DNA from 3 places in the Kushneria sp. Sum13 genome. Region 1 is predicted to be linked to each of the others. Evidence: predicted binding sites of a transcription regulator. Region 1 holds the regulator's gene; each other region holds the start of a gene.
The links. The regulator sigma-54, encoded in region 1, starts transcription at its own class of promoters, with help from an activator protein. The targets are predictions, from matches to a motif close to TGGCACNNNNNTTGCTNT.
Positions count from the first base shown of each region.

Region 2: a site for sigma-54 is predicted at 1,617-1,634, ahead of ACUN8C_RS10280 (nitrate reductase). Genes of this name have one in related genera too.
Region 3: a site for sigma-54 is predicted at 923-940, ahead of feaR (transcriptional regulator FeaR). Genes of this name have one in related genera too.

Region 1 is NZ_CP199847.1:1,363,646-1,365,844, reverse strand. Features, by position in the region: gene lptB (LPS export ABC transporter ATP-binding protein) at 1-367, shown strand, start outside; gene ACUN8C_RS06395 (RNA polymerase factor sigma-54) at 487-1,905, shown strand; gene hpf (ribosome hibernation-promoting factor, HPF/YfiA family) at 2,073-2,199, shown strand, end outside.
Region 2 is NZ_CP199847.1:2,193,651-2,195,849, forward strand. Features, by position in the region: gene ACUN8C_RS10280 (nitrate reductase) at 1-1,455, opposite strand, end outside; gene ACUN8C_RS10285 (NAD(P)/FAD-dependent oxidoreductase) at 1,964-2,199, shown strand, end outside.
Region 3 is NZ_CP199847.1:3,546,236-3,548,434, forward strand. Features, by position in the region: gene ACUN8C_RS16420 (helix-turn-helix domain-containing protein) at 1-889, opposite strand, end outside; gene feaR (transcriptional regulator FeaR) at 1,056-1,994, shown strand; gene ACUN8C_RS16430 (aldehyde dehydrogenase family protein) at 2,067-2,199, opposite strand, start outside.

The sequences.
Region 1 (2,199 bases):
GCTGCTTGAAGAGTTCAGCATCAGCCATATTCGGGACAACATGGGCATGAGTCTTTCGGGTGGTGAACGACGCCGCGTCGAAATCGCCCGGGCGCTGGCCATCGAACCGGCCTTTATTCTGCTCGATGAACCCTTTGCCGGCGTCGATCCCATTTCGGTCGGCGAGATCAAGGGCATTATCCGCCAGCTGCGTACCCGTGGTATCGGTGTATTGATTACCGACCACAACGTGCGTGAAACGCTGGATATCTGTGATAACGCCTATATCGTCGGCAGCGGCCTGATCATTGCCGAAGGAGATGCCAACGCTGTCCTGAACAATCAGCATGTGCGCGACGTCTACTTGGGTCACGAATTTCGCCTTTAATCCCGATGGGTTGTTGGCAAATGGCATGATAATTGCTGCTTGTAGCACCTTCAGCACTTGCAAGGTCGTTGCGGACTGGATAGCGTGACATCAAACGTTGGCGACCGGGCCTTGCGAACATGATGAAACCCGCCTTACAGCTGCGCACTGGCACGCATCTCACCATGACGCCTCAACTGCAGCAGGCCATCCACCTGCTGCAGCTGTCCACGCTTGATTTACAGCAGGAACTCCAGATGGCACTGGAGAGCAACCCGCTGCTGGACACCGAGGAAGAGCACACCATTGAGCAGCCGGAAACGCCGCTGTCTCAGGACGAATGGTCCAGCGATATCCCCGAGGAATTGCCGCTGGATGCCCGCTGGGAGGATCTCTATACCAACGGCAGCAGCACTGCTGGCCTCGGTAGCGATGACAGCTTCAACATCGAGCACAACGCCTTGGCCGTCGATCTGGCGTCACATCTTCGTGCACAGATTCTGCTGATGGATATGGACCCGCGCGAGCACCTGATCACCGATACCCTGCTGGATGCTCTCGAACCCAGTGGCTATCTGGGCGCGGGACTTGAGGACCTTGGCAAGGGCCTTCGACAGCAGGGCCTGGGTGATCTGCGTCAGGCCGAGCTGGAACGCATGTTGTCGCGACTTCAGCAGTGTGAACCGATCGGAGTCTTTGCGCGCGACCTGCGCGAATGCCTGCTGCTGCAGCTTGACCAGCTGCCGGAGGATGTCCCCTGGCTTGCCCAGACACGCCGCATGATCCGTCAGTTTCTCGAACCGCTGGGGCAAAACGACCGGCGTCTTCTCAAGCGACGTCTGAGCCTTGATGATGAAGCGCTTGATCAGGTGATCCACACCATTCGCTCGCTTAACCCGCGCCCGGGCCAGGCGTTTGAATCGGTAGATCAGCACCTTGTCATTCCCGATCTGGTACTGCGCTACCACGGGCGACAGGGTTGGCAGGTCGAGCTCAATCAGGAGTCCCTGCCAAGGCTTCGCATCCAGCCCGACTATGCGGCACTGGTGCGCCGTGCCGATAAAAGCGAGGAAAACACCTTTCTCAAGCAGCATCTTCAGGAAGCACGCTGGCTGCTCAAGAGCCTGTCGAGTCGCAATGATACCCTCTTGCGGGTAGGGCAGGAGATCATGACGCGTCAGGCAGGCTTCATCGAGCACGGGGACGAGGCGCTCAAACCCATGATTCTGGCCGACATTGCCCAGGCCGTGGACATGCATGAATCCACCATTTCCCGGGTCACCACGCGCAAGTATATCCATACGCCTCGCGGCATCGTGGAGCTCAAGTATTTCTTCTCAAGCCACGTCGGCCAGGAAGGTGACGCCCATGCCAGCACGGCCATTCGCGCCCGAATCCGCAAATTCATCGGCGATGAAGCGCCGCGACGCCCGCTCTCCGATGCCCGGCTGGTGCAGCTTCTGGCCGACAACGGCATCATGGTGGCCAGGCGCACCGTGGCAAAGTATCGTGAGGCCATGGGCATTCCCTCTTCCAGCGAGCGTAAACGTCTGGCATGAGCCATTGTGATACCAGGCCGCCGGAAAGCATTCGTGAAACATAACAACATGATTCAGGGTTTGCGCTGACGGGAAAAGCGTTACAATCTGATAGTAGCCGGAGAGGCTTGCAGGTCCGGCAGTCCATACGGACTACCGGTTATCCGTTTCGATCCAGGGAGCATGCCATGCAGGTAAACATTACCGGGCACCACGTCGAACTGACCGATGCACTGCGCGAGCACGTCAACCAAAAGCTTGCCAAGCTGGAACGTCACTATGACAACATCACCAATGTTCAGGTGACGCTGTCCG
Region 2 (2,199 bases), 830 kb from region 1:
TTCGCAGATGATCCACCAGTCATGTCGGGCCTCGCCCGGCGGCGGCAATATCCCGCGCTGGCGAGAAATCCGTCGCTCGGAGTTGGTGACGGTGCCGTCCTTTTCTGCCCAGCCGCTGGCCGGCAGGAGAATATCGGCGTGCTCCAGGGTGTCGTTGTGGGCCATGCATTCGGAGACAATCACCAGCGAGCACTTCTTTAACGCAGCGCGGACCCGATTGGCATCCGGCAGGCTGACCAGCGGATTGGTGGCCATGATCCACAGCGCCTGAATCTCGCCGCGCTCGATCGCCTCGACCAGCGCCAGCGCCTTGTGTCCCGGCCCTTCGGGCAGCGTGGGCACAAGTCCCGGGGTGGTCCAGAAGCGGGTAACGCGATCCAGCGCGCCGGGCGTGTGGTAATCCATGTGCGCCGCCAGCTGGTTGGCCAGCCCGCCGACTTCACGCCCGCCCATGGCATTGGGCTGTCCGGTAATCGAGAAGGGCCCCGCCCCCGGCAGGCCGATACTGCCGCCGGCCAGATGACAGTTGATGATCGCGTTGACCCGGTCGGTGCCGCTGCTCGACTGATTGATACCCTGCGAGTAGAGCGTCACCACGTGTAGCTGACTGGCAAACCAGTAGTAGAAAGTCTCCAGCCGCTCGGCATCAACGCCGCACAGATCAGCGGCGGTCTCGATATCCGGCGCTTCAAGCTGCGCAGCGGCAAGGGCTTCATCAAACCCTTCGGTGTGGCGCTCGATAAAGTCGTGATCGAGCCTTCCCTTGCCGGCCATATAGCTCAAAAGGCCGTTAAACAGCGCAATATCGCTGCCCGACGCGATCGGCAGATACAGGTCGGCAATCTCGCAGGTGTCGGTCACCCGCGGATCAATCACCACAATTCTCATCAGGGGATTGCGGCGTTTGGCCGTGCGCAGGCGCTGATAGAGCACCGGATGATTCCAGGCCAGATTGCTGCCGGTCAGTACCACCAGCTCCGCCTCTTCCAGATCCTCATAGCAACAGGGCACGGCGTCTGCCCCGAGGGCGCGCTTGTAGCCCGCCACGGCCGAGGCCATGCACAGTCGGGAATTGGTATCCACGTGCGGGGTGCCGACAAAGCCCTTGAAGAACTTGTTGGCGAGGTAATAGTCCTCGGTCAAAAGCTGCCCTGAAAGATAGCCTGCAATGGCACCACTGCCGTGCTGCTGTCGAACCCTTCCAAGCCGGGCGCCGACCTCATCAAGCGCCCTTTCCCAGCTGACCTCAAGACCGTCGATGCGAGGATGTGTGAGCCGCCCGTCATGACCCAGTGTTTCCGCCAGCGCCGAGCCCTTGACGCAAAGTCTGCCCTGATTGGCCGGATGTGATGGATCTCCCGTCACACTCACGAGCGTGTCACAGCGTGTTGTATCGTGCTCGGCCACTACGCCACAGCCGACCCCGCAGTAGGGGCAGGTGGTGTTCGTTTGCATCAGACACTCCTTTTCGGCAGGCGACGCCCCGATCTACCTGACCGCCTCGACGACGCCTGTCAACGCTTCCACACCACGCCAGCTATCGACTTTGGTCGAGGTCAATGCAGCAAAATCTGACCTCCATCAAAAAAGGGCGCGACCACTATTGATAGCCTGAATCAGCAATATCCGGGCCATGAGACGGGTTTTGCCGCGACAGCAGGCGGCTGGCATTCAACATGTCTTCACCTTTCGTGACCCGTGCACCAAAAGATGGCCAGGCGGATATCGCGCTGCACTCTAATGGCACCCGGTTGGTAAGACTTTTGTCGCTGCGTGCTGCCTGTGGGCGCATATGCCCCTGAAAAGGATTGAAATCAAAGGGCTCCCGCGCTTCTGGCACGGCGTTCGCTTGATCACCTGCAGGGCGAGCCGTGCGTGCCCGCCTTTTAACACGACAGGCATATCGCTTTTTGTACAGGCATCAACTGCGCCATCGACAATCCATCACGCCGGGAGGTCGAGCATGACCAGAGATCACGACACCGCACAGGCCTTCGCCACAAGCACACAGGCCTTCGCCACCAGACGGGTGTTGATTATCGGTAATGGCATGGCCACTCAGCGCCTGCTGGAGCGACTTGTCAGCCGGCCCGAGCGCCCGGCAGAGATTCATGTGTTCGGTGATGAACATACACCGGCCTACAACCGCATCCTGCTCTCGCCCCTGCTGGCCGGCGAGATCGACAAACACGAGATGAC
Region 3 (2,199 bases), 1.5 Mb from region 1:
GGGTGGTGGAGGGCAGCTCCTGAAACAGCCGGCGGTATTCGCGACAGAAGTAGCTCTGGTGGAAAAACCCCTGCGCGGCGGCGGCGTCTGCCAGCGCCTGAGCCGGGTTTTGAAACAGGCTGCGCCGCACGGCGTTGAGCCGCAGCGCGCGCAGATAGGTCACCGGTGACTGGCCGACCTCGGTCTGAAAGCTGTACTGAAGGGTGCGTCTGGAAATTTTCAGCTGATGACACAGCGCCATCAGCGAGGGCGGGTCGTCCGGGCTGCTGCGGGTCAGCGCGTGGCATCGATCAACGATGTAGCGTCGGGTGCGATAGTTGCTGGCATCCGGCGCCCCCAATAGCGCACCGCTGCCAAGCAGCAGCTCAATGCTGTCTTCGAGCTGGCGCATCAGTGACTGCTGCAGGGCACCGGACATCGGTTCATGGGCAGGGCGCGTTCGCAGGTAGTCGGTCATCAGCTGCCACTGCCCGCGCACCTGGTGTAAAAGCGTCGAGGACACCTCAAGACGTCGCAGCCGATGGTCATTGCGGCCCAGCCACTCATGACGGCTTCGGTCGATGGAGACCACCAGCAGGTCATAATTTGAAGGCGCCACGCTCCAGAACTGCTCGCAGCGCGGCAGAACGGTTACGGTGTCGGCCCCGTAGAGGGTGCCGCTGGACCAGCGAATGGGCGTGACCAGATGCCACTGGGACTCGGGAAAATGCATCCGCTGGGACAGTCCCAGATTGGCACTTTCCCGAAAAAGGCGCACCTCCCTGCTTGAGACATCCACGATCTCGCCGGAGAAAACACCCGCCTCGATCTGGCTGGACTCCTGCTGCCAGCCTTCCAGCCGCTGGGCGTGTTCATCGGCATCAAGACAGTGATGCAGGGTGATGGTCATCAATGACTCCTTCGGGCGCACTGCCCGCGGTCATGGCACGTCTTTTGCAATATGACACAAGCCCCCGGTCAGACCGGGCATGCTTGACCAATGGATGGTGGTGACAAAGCGGTTTTTTCTTTAGAGTCCTTCTAACCATTAAAATGTTAATGAATATGGTGACCCAATGCTAACCACGAATGCAACCTCACTGCCGTTCGATGTCTGGCTTGGCGCCGTAAGGCAAACATGTGGCCCTTTCGACTCCATTCCCCGAGACCGCCGAAGCTTTCAGGGCAGTGTCTCAAAACGCTGCAACGGTGGCATCGATATTGCCAATATCGTCACGAATGCCGAAAAGATTACCAGCAGCCATGCCCAGCGCTGCGATGAAGACCGCTACTGTTTTCTGATCGTTCAAAAGCAGGGCCACGCCACGCTGGTGCAGGATGGCACCCACATCACGCTGCGCCCGGGCGAAATGGTGCTGATGGACTCCATCAGGGCATGCGACATCATTCCTCATGGCCTTATCGAGCACGACTCGCTGCATCTGTCGCGCAGGGAGGTGGCCGAGCGCTTCGGCAATGTTGCGATTCCCTTCATGAAGATCACGGCAGGCTGTGCCAGCAGCCAGATCCTGCAGCTGGTCGTCAATCGAATGGTCACCGAGCCGCTGGCGGCGGCCGAAGAAAAAGAGCGGGGGATATCGGAGTCACTGTCGGCGCTGCTGCCGGCCATCTACCAGCATCAGGCGCTGTCGCCTGCCTTTCTGGAACAGGCCGATGGCACGCTGTTCATCTGCGTTCAGCAGTTTATCGACCAGCATCTGCATGAGGACGACATCCGACCGGAACGTCTGGCGTCCGCCTTTCACATGTCGGTTCGACAGCTTTATCGCCTGTTCGAACAGCATGGCGAGACGGTGTGTCGCTACGTACAGCGCCGCCGGCTGGCCCGCTGTGCCGAAGAACTGGGCAGTCCGATTCTGAGTCGGCGCTCGATCACCCAGATTGCCTACAAGTGGGGCTTTACCGACTCGGCGCATTTCAGCCGCTCCTTCAAGCGCGAGTTTGCAAGTTCGCCGCGGGAGTATCGCCGTACACGGCTTGAGCACGCCGCATAGGCGCACCCGCCACGCAAACCGATCCCTCCCAACATACCGGCCTCTCGATGATCGAGAGGCCGATTACCTGACCTAGTAGGCGATACAGACCGACTTGAGTTCGGTGTAGGCATTGACCGCTTCCGGGCCGAACTCCTTGCCAAGCCCGGACATCTTGAAGCCGCCAAACGGCATGGCCGGGTCGAGGGTCACGTGGGTATTGACC